2 linked regions of the Haloferula helveola genome follow. The protein of the gene in region 1 interacts with the protein of each later gene in a pairwise test. Links are inferred from orthologs where the notes say so. Each region holds a gene or a part of one and is shown on either strand. Other genes may lie near its edges. The genes, in order: sucB and lpdA.

Evidence for each region.
Region 2: the proteins of sucB (region 1) and lpdA interact in binary tests that used the Escherichia coli proteins (3 or more experiments, as listed by UniProt). The link is inferred for Haloferula helveola from one-to-one orthologs.

What each region holds. Positions count from the first base shown.
Region 1 is NZ_AP024702.1:5,084,109-5,091,756, forward strand. Bases 3,227-6,102 are described here. They hold sucB (dihydrolipoyllysine-residue succinyltransferase), read left to right. Parts: upstream 3,227-3,891; coding sequence 3,892-5,313; downstream 5,314-6,102. Other genes in these bases: HAHE_RS19265 (2-oxoglutarate dehydrogenase E1 component), read left to right, coding at 3,227-3,864; HAHE_RS19275 (hypothetical protein), read right to left, coding at 5,353-5,595; hisA (phosphoribosylformimino-5-aminoimidazole carboxamide ribotide isomerase), read left to right, coding at 5,749-6,102. In the rest of the region: HAHE_RS19260 (ABC transporter ATP-binding protein), read right to left, coding at 32-964; more of HAHE_RS19265, read left to right, coding at 1,108-3,226; more of hisA, read left to right, coding at 6,103-6,519; HAHE_RS19285 (CorA family divalent cation transporter), read left to right, coding at 6,572-7,324; HAHE_RS19290 (M90 family metallopeptidase), read left to right, coding at 7,321-7,648. UniProt on the Escherichia coli protein: E2 component of the 2-oxoglutarate dehydrogenase (OGDH) complex which catalyzes the second step in the conversion of 2-oxoglutarate to succinyl-CoA and CO(2).
Region 2 is NZ_AP024702.1:2,201,302-2,209,041, forward strand. What follows is about bases 2,961-5,928. They hold lpdA (dihydrolipoyl dehydrogenase), read left to right. Parts: upstream 2,961-3,737; coding sequence 3,738-5,120; downstream 5,121-5,928. Other genes in these bases: azu (azurin), read left to right, coding at 2,961-3,082; mscL (large-conductance mechanosensitive channel protein MscL), read right to left, coding at 3,163-3,597; HAHE_RS08010 (DUF4339 domain-containing protein), read left to right, coding at 5,257-5,928. In the rest of the region: HAHE_RS07980 (SHD1 domain-containing protein), read left to right, coding at 1-199; HAHE_RS07985 (hypothetical protein), read left to right, coding at 251-1,870; HAHE_RS07990 (prolipoprotein diacylglyceryl transferase family protein), read left to right, coding at 1,875-2,555; more of azu, read left to right, coding at 2,630-2,960; more of HAHE_RS08010, read left to right, coding at 5,929-6,120; HAHE_RS08015 (hypothetical protein), read left to right, coding at 6,247-6,612; HAHE_RS08020 (CAP domain-containing protein), read left to right, coding at 6,734-7,740. UniProt on the Escherichia coli protein: Lipoamide dehydrogenase is a component of the glycine cleavage system as well as of the alpha-ketoacid dehydrogenase complexes.

The sequences.
Region 1 (7,648 bases):
GAATCGGAACGGCGGGAGAGCCGGTTGGCTATCAATCCCGACGCGTCAGCTCGACAAACACATCCTCGAGCGTGGCGACGCGGCGGTAGAGGGTCCGCATGGACCAGCCGTTCTGGGCGACCAGTTCCTGGATCCGCTCGCGGGCGTCGGTGCCGGAATCGACAAGAATCTCGAACTGGTGCCAGCCGTCCTCGACGCCCTCGTGGGTCACGCGCTTGACGTGGTCGAGGCGCGAGATCGCTCCGGTGACGACTTCCGGGTCGGCCGCGATTTCTGCGATTACCTTGCCGGCGGCGCGCATGCCTTCGACAAGGTTGGTCGGCGTGTCCTGGGCGCGGACGCGGCCGCCATCGATGATGATCACGCGGCCGCAGACCATTTCCACCTCGCTGAGGATGTGGGTGGAAAGGAGGATCGTGTGCTTCTCGCCGAGGCGGCGGATGAGTTCGCGGATCTGGCGGATCTGGTTCGGGTCGAGGCCGTTGGTCGGCTCGTCGAGGATGAGCAGGTCGGGCGAGTGGACCAGGGCGTCGGCAAGGCCGACCCGCTGGCGGAAGCCTTTCGAGAGCACGCGGATCATCTTCCGCCGCACCGTTTCAAGACCGCAGGTCTCGATCACCTCGTTGACCCGGGTCCGTGCGTCGCGGTTCGACAGCCCCTTCAGCCGGGCGCGAAACTTGAGATACTCGCGGACGCGCATGTCGTCGTAGAGGGGCACGTTTTCCGGCATGTAGCCGATCCGGCGGCGGGCGCCGATCGAGTTGCGGAAGACGTCGCAGCCCCCGACCTCGATGCTGCCGGAGGTCGGCGGCAGGTAGCCGGTGAGCATCCGCATCGTGGTCGTCTTGCCGGCGCCGTTGGGTCCGAGAAAGCCGACGATCTCACCCTTGCCGACCGAGAAGGAAACGTCGCGGACGGCGGTATGGCGGGCGAAGCGTTTCGTCAGGTCGCGGACTTCGATCATATTGGGCAGCGGATCTTGATTTTCCGGTGGAAATCGGCCCTGTGCGGTTGACGCAATCGGGCACGCCCCTTACCTAAGCGCTGCGCGTCCGGGGCCAAGCTGTAATTTTCCGCCCGCCCGGCGGCCACTCGAATCCATTGCTCATGAAATCGTCGGTATCCGCCCGCCTGAACGCGGACCTTCTGGAGGAAAAATACGCCCAGTGGAGCGAGGACCCACAGTCGGTCGAGCCGACATGGGCTGCCTTCTTCGAAGGTTTCGAACTCGGGAACGCCCAGCCGAAACGCCGGGGTGCCGAGGAATCCGCACCGGGTGCCGGACCCGCGACCGACCTCGCGTTCTACGGAAAGGTCGTCAGCCTCGTCTACAACTACCGGACGCTCGGTCACACGCAGGCCGACATCAACCCGATCGGCGAGCCCGAGCGGAACCCGCGTTTGGAACTCGACCAGTTCGGCTTCACCGAGGCCGATCTCGACCGCGAGGCGTCGAACCCATTCTTCCGCAACGGCGAGAAGATGAAGCTGCGCGAGATGATCGCGGCGATGGAGAAGACCTACTCGGGCTACATCGGCTTCGAGTTCATGCACATTCACAACACGACGGTGCGCCACTGGGTCCGCGAGCGGATCGAGCAGCACGCGCGTCGTGAGGCGGACCCTTCCGATCGCAAAGTCCAGGCGCTGAAGTGGCTGCTCGAGTCCGAGTCGTTCGAAAGTTTCCTCGGCAAGAAGTTCCTCGGTGAGAAGCGCTTCTCGCTGGAGGGTGGCGAGGGCTCGATGGTGATCCTCAACGCGATCCTCGGCGCTTGCCCCGGGTCGGAGGTCCTCGAGATCGAAATGGGCATGGCACACCGCGGCCGGCTCAACGTGCTGGCGAACTTCGTCGCCAAGTCGCTGCCGACAATCCTCTACGAGTTCACGCCGAACTACGTTCCCGACCTCGTGGCCGGCGACGGCGACGTGAAGTACCACCTCGGCTACGAGAGTGTCCGCCAGCTTCCGGACGGTGAAGTGCGCGTCAGTCTCGCGGCGAACCCGAGCCACCTCGAGGCCGTCAATCCGGTTGTCGAAGGCAAGGCCCGCGCCCGTCAGCGCCTGATCGGCGATGACGGCGTGAAGACCGACCGCAAGCGCGTCCTGCCGATCCTGATGCACGGCGATGCAGCTTTCGCCGGTCAGGGTTCGGTCGCCGAGCTGCTCAACCTTTCCCAGCTTCCTGGCTACCGGACCGGTGGAACGATCCACATCATCGTCAATAACCAGATCGGTTTCACCACGATGCCGGCCGACGCCCGCTCCTCGTCGTACGCGACCGACGTGGCGAAGATGATCGAGGCGCCGATCCTTCACGTTAATGGAGAGGAACCGATGGAGCTGTTCTGGGCCGGCCTGTTCGCCCTGGAGTTCCGCCAGCGCTTCGGTCGCGACATCGTGCTCGACATGTATTGCTACCGTCGGCAGGGCCACAACGAGACCGACCAGGCCGCATTCACGCAGCCGCACATCTACCGCAAGCTTCAGGGCCGCGACACGGTCGGACAGCTCTACAAGAAGAAGCTGGTTGCCGAAGGCGTGCTTGATGATGCCTCGGCTACCGCGATCGAGGAGGAGATCTGGAACCGCCTTGAGGCCGGCCACCAGAAGATGCTCGAGTACGAGGAGAAGGGTGACCGCACCGTGTTCAGCGGATCGACCGCCGTCGCGCAGGACGAATACACGAACGCTCCCGTGCCGACCGGCGTGGCCCGCACCACGATCGAGCACGTTGGCAAGGTTCTGACGACGGTTCCTGAGGGCTTCCATCTCCACCCGACACTCGCCAAGCGCTTCGTCCCGCGCCGGATCGAGGCCCTTGAGAACGGCGGGCCGGTCGATTGGGCGTTCGCCGAGTCGCTTGCTTGGGGTGCCCTGCTGATGGAAGGGCACCAGGTCCGTCTTTCCGGTCAGGACTGCCGACGCGGCACCTTTTCGCAGCGCCACGCGGTTTTCTACGATTCCGAAAGCCGCGAGCGCTACATCCCGCTGCAGAACCTCGGCGAGGACCAGGCCAAGTTCTGCGTTTACAACTCGCTGCTGTCGGAGATGGCGGTGCTCGGCTTCGACTACGGTTATTCGCTCGGGGCACCGAACATGCTCACGATGTGGGAGGCCCAGTTCGGTGACTTCTCGAACGGCGCCCAGGTGATCATCGACCAGTTCATCTCCTCGGCCGAGTCGAAGTGGCAGACACCGTCCGATCTCGTGCTGCTGCTTCCCCATGGCTACGAAGGCATGGGACCGGAGCACTCGAGCGCGCGACTTGAGCGCTTCCTGCAGCTGTGCGCGGAAAAGAACATGGTTGTCGGCAACTTCACGACGCCCGCCCAGTACTTCCACGCGCTGCGCCGCCAGAAGAAGCGCTCGTTCCGCAAGCCGATGATCGTGATGACTCCGAAGAGTCTGCTGACGCGGGCCGAGGCGGTCTCCAGGATCGACGACTTCCTCGAGGGCTCCTGTTTCCAAGAGGTGCTTCCTGATCCGAAGCAGTTCGACGATCCGTCGGTGGTCAACCGCATCGTCTTCTGCACCGGCAAGGTCTTCTACGACCTGCTCGCCTACCGCAACGAGAACGAGATCAACAACACCGCGATCATCCGCATCGAGCAGCTCTATCCGTTCCACGACGAGATGGTCGAGGCGCTGATCAGCCAGTTCCCGAATGCCGCGAAGTTTGTCTGGTGCCAGGAAGAACCGCTCAACATGGGCGCCTGGTCCTACATCTTCCCGCGCATCGAGAAGGTGATCGACCGCCGGGTCCGCTATGCCGGTCGCGGCCGCGCCTCGAGCCCCGCCGCCGGATCGAAAGCGATGCACTATCGCGAGCAGAAGAGCCTGATCGAACGCGCGTTCTCGGTCTGATCCCCAGTTTCCATTTCCCCATTCTCCATGGCTACCGAAGTCAAAGTCCCCGCCGCCGGCGAATCCATCACCTCCGCCAACGTCGCCACCTGGCACAAGAAGGACGGCGAGTCCGTTGCCAAGGGCGACACCCTCGTCACTCTTGAAACCGACAAGGTCTCGAACGAGCTCACCGCCGATGTGGCCGGAGTGCTCAAGATCCTGGTCGAGGAAGGCGAAGAGGTTGGCATCGGCGCGGTGATCGCCGAGATCGACGAATCCGCCGCGGCGGAAAGCGCGCCTGCTGAGGCGCCCGCACCTGCGGCATCGTCGGATGATGAAGCTCCGGCGCCTCAGGAAGGTGGCAGCGGCGAGGTCATCGACGTGAAAGTGCCCGCCGCGGGCGAGTCGATCACGTCGGCCAACGTGGCGGCATGGCAGAAGAAGGATGGCGACTCGGTGAGCAAGGGTGACGTGCTCGTGACTTTGGAGACTGACAAGGTTTCGACCGAGCTGGAGGCCGAGGAATCGGGCCGGCTCGAGGTAATTGTGCCCGAGGGCGAGGAGGTGACGATCGGAACGGTCATCGCGCGCATCACCGTGGGCGCATCCGGAAGCTCGGCCGCGCCTGCGGCGAAGCCCGCTGCCGCCAAAGAGGAGCCGAAGGCCGCGCCCCAGCCGGAGCCGAAGAAGAAAGCCGCGCCCGCCAAGCCGGACTTCAAGGTTCTGAATTCACCGGCCGAACGACCCGACACCACGCCGGTTCAGGAAGGTCGCACCACGCGCCGCAAAATGAGCATGCTGCGGCGGAAGATTTCGACGCACCTCGTCAATGCCCAGCAGACCGCCGCGATCCTGACGACCTTCAACGAGGCCGATATGTCGCAGGTGATGGGGCTCCGCAAGAGCGTGCAGGAGGAGTTCATCGCCAAGCACGGCGTGAAACTCGGCTTCATGTCGTTCTTCGTGAAGGCCGTCGTCCAGGCGCTCAAGGACGTGCCGCAGGTCAACGCATCGATCGAGGGCACCGACATCATCGAGAACCATTTCTACGACATCGGTGTGGCGATCGGCACCGAGAAGGGCCTCGTGGTTCCGGTGCTCCGGGACTGTGACAAGAAGAGCTTCGCCGAAATCGAGTCGGACATCATTGGCTACGCGATGAAGGCCAAGGAAGGGAAGATCCAGATCGAGGATCTGCAAGGTGGCGTTTTCACCATTTCCAATGGCGGCACCTACGGGTCGCTGCTCAGTACTCCGATTCTCAATCCTCCCCAGAGCGGCATTCTCGGGATGCACACGATCCAGCAGCGTCCGATCGCGGTGAATGGCAAGGTCGAGATCCGTCCGATGATGTATCTCGCGCTCAGCTACGATCACCGCCTGGTCGATGGCAAGGAGGCCGTGACGTTCCTGATCCGCATCAAGGACTGCATTGAGAATCCGACGCGCCTGATGCTGGAGATGTGACCTGCGGCTCTGGTCGCACTGTCCAGATGTCGACCGACTTCAGGGCAGGAACCGCCGCGGCACGAAGAGCGCGGCGGTGAGCAGGATGCCGAGGGTCCAGAAGAGGAAGCCGGCTGGGAAGAAGTAGGGGTAGACGGCGAGGCATCCGCCTACGAGGCCGGCATACCACTCGCGCTTCAGTTTGGCGTAGCCGATCGAAATGGTCGCGATGCTGCCAAAAAGGATCCACCCGAGAACGAGCGAGGTGGCGGGCATCGCAAAGGCTAGCGTCAGCAGTCGCATTTCGGGTAAATTAGCATTCCGAAGACCTTAGGAAAAGGGGAGAAACCGGAGGGCGGGCGTGGCGGTTTTCTCAAGACAAAGGCGCTGTCTTCCCGTCCACCGACGACTGAAATCGGCCTTGGCGGGCCGGGGTGGGGGAAGCAGGTTCGGGGCGTGACGAAGAGCCGCTTCCGCCCGTGCATCGATCTCCACCAAGGGAAGGTCAAACAGATCGTGGGCGGAACGCTGCGCGACGACGGTCCGGGTCCGAAGGAGAACTTCGTCTCGGAACTCGGGGCGGGGGACTTCGCGAAGAAGTTTCGCGATGACCGGCTCACCGGCGGGCACGTGATCAAGCTGGGACCCGGTAACGACGAGGCGGCTCGCGAGGCGCTGGCTGCCTGGCCGGGAGGGATGCAGATCGGTGGCGGGATCCACGTCGACAACGCGCAGGAGTGGCTCGACGCCGGCGCGTCGCATGTGATCGTCACGTCATGGCTCTTCGATGATGGTGTCCGGCTATCGGACGACAAGGTCCGGCTGTTGGCCGAACGGATCGGGCCGGAGAGACTGGTGATCGACCTTTCCTGTCGGCGCGACGGCGACGGCTGGACGGTTGCCACGAACCGCTGGCAAACCCTGACCGACCTGAAGGTGGATGAGTGTTCCCTCGATCGGCTGGCGCCGTTTTGCGATGAGTTCCTGATCCACGCCGCCGATGTCGAAGGGCTTTGCGGCGGAATCGATCACCAACTGGTTGAACTGCTCGGAAGCTGGGGCGGCAAGCCGGTCACCTACGCCGGCGGAGCGTCATCGATGCAGGATCTCGAGTCGATCGACCTGCTGGGCGGAGGTCGGGTCGATGTCACGGTCGGCTCGGCTCTCGATCTGTTCGGGGGTGACAAGCTCTGCTACCGCGACCTCGTCGAGTGGAACTGTCGCTGACCCTCCGTTCTGAGGGTTTGCGGCCTGCGCCGGTTCGCGCTTGAGTGGTGGCATGGAACGTAAACGTGCCAGGAGTTTCCTCCCGGAGGGATTCGAGCTTGAGGACGACCTTGCCGACCAGCTGAGCAACCGGTCGGGCGGTCAGCGCTACGTCGAGGGCGAGACCGAAGCGCTGATGATTCTCCATGAGGTTCCGCAGCCGAAGATTCCGGAGCGCGAGCCGATCGTGTTCTGGCGCAAGGGCTCGGGAAAGTGGCACGGGCCCGACGGGGAGGAGAGTCTGCGGGGAATTTCCCGTCTTCTCGACCGGTATCAGGAGGCCATCGACCGTCACGAGGCGACGATCGACGAGACCGAGGAGATCACCGAAGTGTTCTCGATCATCCGGCACGCCGGGCCGATTGCCCGGGCGACGCGGAACATGGCCACGGTGCTTGAGAAAGCGGCGGAGGCCGATGAGGACAACCGCACGTTGCGCGGGCACCGTGATCGTGTGCGGGACCTCCAGCGCGCGGCGGAGCTTCTCTATCAGGACGCGAAGCTGACACTCGACTTCTGGCAGGCGGAGAGCGCGGAGGAACATCAGCAGGCCGCCGAACGTTCCAACGTGATCGCGTTCCGGCTCAATCTGATGGCCGGGTTCTTCCTGCCATTGGTGGCCGTCGCCGGGCTGTTGGGAATGAACGTGGCCATCCCGGATTTCCTGATGCCGTGGTTCTGGGCGATCATCTCGAGCGGGTTGGTCCTCGGCCTGATCGTTCTGTTCATCGTCGGATGGGAGGGGGTTCGCCGGAACAAGAAATGACGGGGCTCTGGATCCTCCTGGGCGGAGTTGCCGCGGTGGTCGCACTTGTGGTATGGAGCGCGTCCCGCAAACGGCGGTATCGCGCATCACTCAGGGCGGCGGGGCTATCGGCGTCCGAATCAGAGCGGGTGGGAGAGATGTTTCCGCTGTGGCGGAAAGTGCCGGATGAAACGCGGGGGCTGGCGGCAGGCTGGATGCGTGTATTTCTGGATGAGAAGCGTTTCGAGGCCTGTGGCGGGTTGGCGGAAGTGACTGCGGATATGAAGCTGGCGGTTGCGGCGCCGGCATGTTTGCTGATCGCCCACCGACCTCAGGATTACTACG
Region 2 (7,740 bases), 2.9 Mb from region 1 along the record:
CGAGGTGAACGAGACCTACGTGAAGGGCCTGCAGGAAATCGAGGCCTTCGCGGAGAAAAGCTTCGGCGAGGTTTCGGCGAGCCAGTGGAAAGCCGACCCGAAGGTTTCGTCGGCCTGTCTCCGGGAAGCGAAGAAGTATCCCGGCACGCCGTGGGAGGAAGTCCTCACCAAAATGGCCGAGGACGCCCAGAAATTCTGATCCGAATCGGTGGCGCGGTCGTTAGGTCATGTGTAGCTTCCAATATTCGACATGCTTCGTCCCATCACGCTGCTTGCCCTGACCGCCTTCCCACCGACAGCGAACGCCCTTTTCATCCGTTCCTACAACGCCACGGATCACAAGCGCTTCGACCCTTGGCCGGCCGCAGCCGAAAACAATACCAACCGGATCCAGTCAAATGTGGATCTCACCGGCATTGGCTACCGCTTCGGCACGTACCCGGCCCGCCAGTGCGCGCTGATTTCGCGACAGCACATCGTTTTCGCCAACCACTACTACCCGGCGGGTCTCAACAACGGCAACACGGTGCGTTTTCTCAACGCCTCGAACGAGTTCGTTGACCGGACGGCGGGTGCCGAGATCGTAATCCCGGATGGAGTCAATGACTCCGACCTGGTCATCATCGCACTCGACTCACCGATCGACGCGGACTCCGGCATCAGCCCGCTTCCTTATCTCGATTTGCCCAACCCGGTCGACTACGTCGGGCAGAATCTCATCGTCACGGGAAAATACAACGTGGGCCCTCCGGCACCGGATGGGCAATTTCCGCTGATCGGAACCGGCACGATCGCCGAAGTCGCAAGCATGTCTGAGGAAGTGGATTTTGGGGGGAGCACGGGAATGCTCACCACCCGCTACTTCCGGTTCGACTACCTTACGGCGGGATTGGGGCCCAATGACTGCCACTTTGAGTTCGGCGACTCCGGCAGCCCGTCCATTGTTCCCATTGGTAGCACCGCGGCCCTCGTCGGTGTCCATAGCGGAACGGACGACCCCATCCCCGTCGTCATCGAGAACTACGACGTCTTTATTCCGTTCTACATCGCCCAACTCGACGCCGAAATGGCCGCGATGGGCTACCGCATGAGGTCATCCGATCCTGACCCGACCACCCTTTCGACGACGACAACCATCGTTCAGCCGACGCCCCGCAAGGCACTGCCGCTCGACTTCGACTACGATCTGGAGAACACCGGCGCCAACGTGACGGGAAACGTTGAGGTCGAGTTCGGTTTCCAGCCGGGCGAGGCGCCCGACACGATCACGCCGCCCGGCGGGTGGGTCACCTACGGCTCGGGAACGAAGTGGACGTTCCGCAAGGCCACCTTCGATCCGGCGGCCACCGCCACTTTCAGCGCGACTTGGGCCGCGGCACCCTCGGTCGAAACCCTGACGGTCGATCTCGTCCGTCGCAGCGACACGACGGCGGACTTCACCCAATCGGTCGACATCGATCTCGCGCCCTCGTTCGCCGATTGGGCCAGCGGGCTTGCCGAGCCCGGCGAAACGGACGACCCGGACGACGATATGCTGGTCAACCTCCTCGAGTACGCACTCGGCGGCGATCCTGAAGACGGCAGGCTCATCTTCGAGGATGGCGGACCGCTCCAGCCGGTCATCGAGGAATCGGGAGGCACCGTCAGCATCAGCTTTCCCGAGCGCGACGATGCCGTCCTACGGGGACTATCGTACACACTCGAGTTTTCCGAATCCCTCGCCAGCTGGTCGGAAACCCCTCCGGCGGGGATCATGACCTCGACGGCTGCCTACGCGCCGGCCGTCGACGGCTTCGTCAAGCGCACCTACAGCTGGCCCGCCGACCCGCTGAAGCGGTTCGTCCGCCTGAGCGTCGAGCTCAACGAGTGACGCCATGCCCTCCGCCGGTTCGCCGATCTACTCGCTGGCCATCATCATCGGCATCGCGATCGGCGCGGCCGGTTGGTGGAAGCTCTCGAAGAACGACTCGCGGCTGCCGATCATCTACTTCGCCGGCATCGCGTCGGCCTTCCTCGGCGCCAAGCTGGCGTTCCTTTTCGCCGAAGGATGGATGTATGCGGGTCACCCGGACCGCTGGTTGGCGTGGCTTTCGGGAAAGTCCGTGATGGGTGCGCTGCCGGCAGGATGGGCTGGAGTCGAGCTCGCCAAAAAAGCGACCGGCTACCGACAGATCACCGGTGACCGCTTTGCGTTGCTGATACCCATCCCGCTCATCCTCGGCCGTGTCGGGTGCATTTCCGCCGGGTGTTGTCCGGGCATCCCGATCGGCGACGGCCGCTGGCCGGCGGTGCCGGTGGAGATCGGCTTCCAACTCGCCGCCCTCACGGGGCTGCTCGTCCTCCAATGGCGCAAACTTCTCCCCGGTCAGCATTTCCATCTCTACCTGATCGCCTACGGCACGTTCCGCTTCGCCCACGAGTTCCTGCGCGCGACTCCCAAGCCCTTTCTCGGCCTGTCCGGTTACCAGATCCTCGCGCTGGCGACCGCCATCGCGGCGGCGGTCGCCTTCCGCACCCGCGCGACGCGTTCCGGAACCCGCCGGAGCGCCATATGAAGTCTGTCGCATTCCGGGGGTTGCGAAAGACCCGATCCGGTCCCACCGTAGCGGCGACCGAACCAACAATCCGAATGAAGAAATTCCTCATTTCCCTCTTCGCCCTCTCCGCGACCGCCCTCAGCGCCGTCGCTGAGGACACCGCGACCCTCGAGCTGACCGGCAACGACCAGATGCAGTACAGCACGAAAGAGCTCTCGGTGACCGAAGGCCAGAAAGTCACCATCAAGTTCAAGCACATCGGCAAACTGCCGAAGGCGGCGATGGGCCACAACGTGGTGATCCTCAAGCCCGACACCCCGACCGCTCCGTTCGCGATGAAGTGCGCCCAAGCGGCGGCCAGCGACTACATCCCCGCGGACAAGGCTTCCACCGACCTGATCATCGCCCACACCAAGATGATCGGCGGCGGCGAGGAAACCACGGTGACTTTCACCGCTCCTGCAGCCGGCAAGTATCCTTACCTCTGCACCTTCCCCGGTCACTTCGGCGTCATGAACGGCGTGCTGACCGTCAAGGCGAAGTAAGCTTCGACTTTCCGATTCTCTGAACAAAAAGGCCGCCCGGGATCCCGGGCGGCCTTTTTCGTAAACTCATTCAGCCGGACTCAGCCTTTCGTCTTCAGCAGGTCCCGGATCTCGGTGAGGAGCTTCTCCTCGGCACTCGGCTCGGGGGGTGCCGCGGCCTCCTCTTCTTTCTTCTTCTCGAAGGCGGCCATCACCTTCTTGACCACAAGGAATACAGCGAATGCGAGCAGGACGAAGGAGATGAAGTCAGTGATGAACTGGCCGTAGGCGATCGCCACCTCCGGCTTCGCCGCGGTCACCACGGTGTCGCCTTCCTTGACCTCGGCAACGGCCGGCTCGAGGACGATCTTCAGCTTGGTGAAATCGATGCCGGCGATCAGCTTGCCGAGCGGCGGCATCAGCACGTTGTCGACCAGCGACTTCACCACCGTGCCGAAAGCGCCGCCGATGATGATGCCGACCGCCATGTCCATCACGTTGCCCTTGAAGGCGAACTCCTTGAATTCCTTGATCATAATTGTTGGGGAGGCTTCTGAACCATGCGGATTCCAGCGATTTCCCGGGATTCTGGCAACCTTTCCCTTCCCCTTTGACAACCGCGCGGACCCCGCCCACGCTCCGCCGCGAAACGCAAAACGCGAATTCCCAACTCCTCATGGCCTACGATCTCATCGTCATCGGAGGCGGACCTGCCGGCTACGTCGCCGCCATCCGCGCCGCCCAACTCGGAAAGAAAGTCGCTTGTGTCGAAGCCGACCGCGCCGGAGGCACCTGCCTGAACTGGGGCTGCATCCCGACCAAGGCATTGCTCAAAAATGCCGAGCTGTACCACACGCTCTCCCACCGCGCGAAGGAGTTCGGCTTCTCGTTCGACAACCTGAGCTACGACTGGTCCGCCGTGATCGGCCGCTCGCGCAAGGTCTCCGACCGGCTCGCCGGCGGGATCGAGTTCCTCTTCAAGAAGAACGGCGTCGAGTACGTCCGCGGCCACGGAGCCATCACCGGCCCGGGCAAGGTCGAGGTGACCGCCAAGGACGGCTCGACCTCGTCGGCTGAGGCCAAGCACATCATCGTCGCTACCGGCTGCAAGACCCGCGAGCTGCCGGGTCTGCCGATCAACGGCAAGTCGGTGATCGGCTCGAAGGACGCGATGATCCTCGAGAACCAGCCGAAGGAAATGATCATCATCGGCGCCGGCGCGATCGGCGTCGAGTTCGCCTACATCTACAACGCCTTCGGCACCAAGGTGACGATCGTCGAGATGATGGACCGCCTCGTTCCGGTCGAGGACGACGAAGTCGGCGACGCGCTGGAGAAGTCATTTATCAAGCAGGGAATCCGCTGCCTCACCGGCCACAAGGTGACCGGCACCAAGGACCTCGGCGATCGCGTCGAGATCTCGGTCGAAGGCGCCAAGGAGAACGGCACGATCTCGGCCGACGTCTGCCTGGTCGCGATCGGCGTGCAGCCGGTGCTTCCCGGCGGCGAGCAGCCGGAGCTTTCCGAGCGCGGCTACATCAACACCGATGACCGCTACCAAACCTCGATCCCGGGCGTTTACGCGATCGGGGACATCATCGGCCCGCCGTGGCTCGCGCACACCGCTTCGTTCGAGGCGATCCAGTGCGTCGAGGGCCTTTACGTCGACGGCCACACGCCGCGCAAGGTGAGCAACTTCCCCGGATGCACGTACTGCCACCCGCAGGTCGCGTCTGTCGGCAAGACCGAGCGCGCGCTCAAGGAGGAGGGAATCGAGTATACCGTCGGCAAGATCCCGTTCATGGCCATCGGCAAGGCGATCGCCGCCGGCGAACCGGACGGCTTCGCCAAGCTGCTCTACGGCAAGAAGCACGGCGAACTGCTCGGCGCCCACATCATCGGTGACAACGCGACCGAGCTGATCGCCGAGATGGGTCTTGCGCTCGACCAGGAGCTGACGATCGACGACATCCACGCGACGATTCACGCCCATCCGACGATGAGCGAGGTCATCCACGAAGCGACCCTCGCCGCCGAGGGCCACGCGATCCACTTCTGAGCCAAGCTGCGGACTCGATCCGCCGGCTCTCATGCCCGCCGGGAAACCGGCGGGCTTTTTCGTGCCCTCCCTCCATCCAGATTTCCGACCGGCGATCTTGCCGCCCCTTCCCGGCCACTGCTAGGGTCCGACCGGCATGAGCGAATGGTACTACGCCCACGGCGGCGAACAAAAGGGGCCGGTGCCGGTCTCCGAGCTCCAGCGTCTTGCTGGCAACAACGAGTTCGACCCCGTCAAGGACCTCGTTTGGCGCGAGGGCATGGACGACTGGAAGCCGGCGGAAATGGTTCCCGAACTGAAAGCCCTTTCGGGACCCGCGCCCGAGCCGGCCGCTGCGGCTCCCGCCGAAACGACTGCAGCCCCGGCCACTGCTCCGGCCGCCGCGGATCCGATGAATCCCTATGCCGCGCCGACGACCGATGCCACGGCACACGAGTCGGCGGGCGTCGGCGACGACCTGCCCACGGTCAAGCGCGCCAACTTCGTGCTGTGCGCGACCCTGCTCGTGATCGGCACGCTCGGATTCCTGGCCAGCTACGCCGCCCTCATCGTTCCGATTCTAACCAACCCGAATGACCCGTCCGCCGTCGAGTCGGTCGGCCCGATCGCAGGCATCGGATTCCTCGTCTCGCTCGCGCTGATGATGACCGGCCAGATCATGGGCATGATCTATGTCTACCGCGCCTGGGTTTTGCTTCAGCCCCACACCGCGTACTCGACGCCCGGAAAGGCGGTCGGTTTCCTCTTCATTCCGTTCTACAACCTCTACTGGATCTTCGTCGCCTACTGGCGCTGGTCCCAGGAATGGAACCGCATCGTGGTTGCGAATCCGAAACACCGGAATGCGCCGAGGATGTCCGAGGGACTGTTCATGACCTACCCGATCGTCAACCTTTCGGCGTTCGTCCTGAGCATCCTCGCGCTGCTCCCGGTGCTGGTCTTCCAGGTCATCGTGATCCGTGGCATGTGTGCCGCGATCAACTACAGTGCCGATCGCTGACTTCGAAGTCTTTCGATCTCACCAACCCGCCCCGGATTTCCGGTGCGGGTTTTTTGTTTCTCATTTCGTCTGAATAAATGTCCCGCCGCTCCGGTCGAAAGTGACGAATCCGAGAACACTGAAAACATGAAGCATCTTCTTACTCTTCTGACCGTGATCGGCGCCGGCTTCGTCGCCGCGCCCGATGCCGAGGCCCGCCCTCATCAGCACAACAGCTGCTCGACCACCTACGTCAGCGGACACACGTCATGCGGATGCCCGATCTACACGCAGCGCTACGTTGCCTACTACGATCGCTTCGGCCGTGCCATCTACCGCTACCAGACCTTGCCGGTGAACCACCACTGCCGCCATCGCGTCGTACGCCAGCCGCAATGCCACACGCCGCAGCCGCGTTATCAAAACAGCCGCTACACCCGCAGTGGCGTGCGCATCGGCCCGGTGATCGTCGGCGGAGGCTCCCGCTACGTTCCCTCCCGCAGTTGCCGCTGACCCCGGCAGGCGAATCGATTCCTAGCCGCCGTTCCCCATCGGAACGGCGGCTTTTCCGTGTCTTCCCGGGACGAGCCCTTGCCCGCGCGTCGCTTTCCATCCGATCCTCTGCCCTGCCCGGATGAAACCCCACCACCTCGCCATCGCGCTCCTCGCGCTCGGCCCTGCCCACGCCGACCGCACGTCCGACGAACTCCTCGCCGCGTTCCAAACCCGGCTCGAGACGCGTCAGCCGATCGACGAACTCTGCGACTCACTCGAGGGCAAACCGGACGAAACCCTCAGCGACCTCATCGCCGAACTGAACAAGGCGTGGCCCGGCGTTCGCGACCGCTATCTCGCCGCGCTCGAATCGGTGGCGAAGACCGGGGTCGGCGGAGATCGCAACGCCCGCCAGAAACGGATTCGCGAACTGCGTGATGATTTCATGTCCGTCTACCGGCTCGGCGAGGGTCCGATGAAGCCCTTGCTGAAGAGCAAGAGCATGCCGGCTGTCGAGGAACTCCGGAAACTCCTCTCGCCCACCAGCGAGGAGCTCCTGAAAGGCGCTCCGCCCACGCTCGCACCGCTGCGCGAGGCCGCGAACAAACTTGCCCGCTTCCGGGATGCCGCTCTCGATGCCGCGCTTTCCTCGATCCCGAGCGACTCGGTCTCAAGCCTCGAGGAGCGCGAGAAATCGGTCGCCGCGACCGCCGGTGACCTGCCCCGCGATGGTCTCAAGACGATCGAACGAAACCGCAAGATCGCTGAAGACGAAAACGTTCCCGCCGACGAGGCGCGCGGGATCGAAGAGTGCAACTACTGGCGGCTCTACGTCGGCCTCAACGCTCTGGTCCTCGATCCGAAACTCTGCGACGCATCCCGCGACCATTCGAAGGACATGGCGGAGAAGGGATTCTTCGCCCACGAGTCGCCGGTCCCCGGAAAAAAGACCCCGTGGGACCGCGCGAAGAACTTCGGCACCACCGCGTCCGGCGAAAACATCTACAGCGGATCGAACCAGCCGCAGGCTGCCAACCGCGGCTGGTTCTACTCACCCGGGCACCACAAGAACATGTTCAACCCCGGACAACAGCGCATCGGTCTCGGCCACCACGGCGGCCGCTGGACGCAGATGTTCGGGAAATA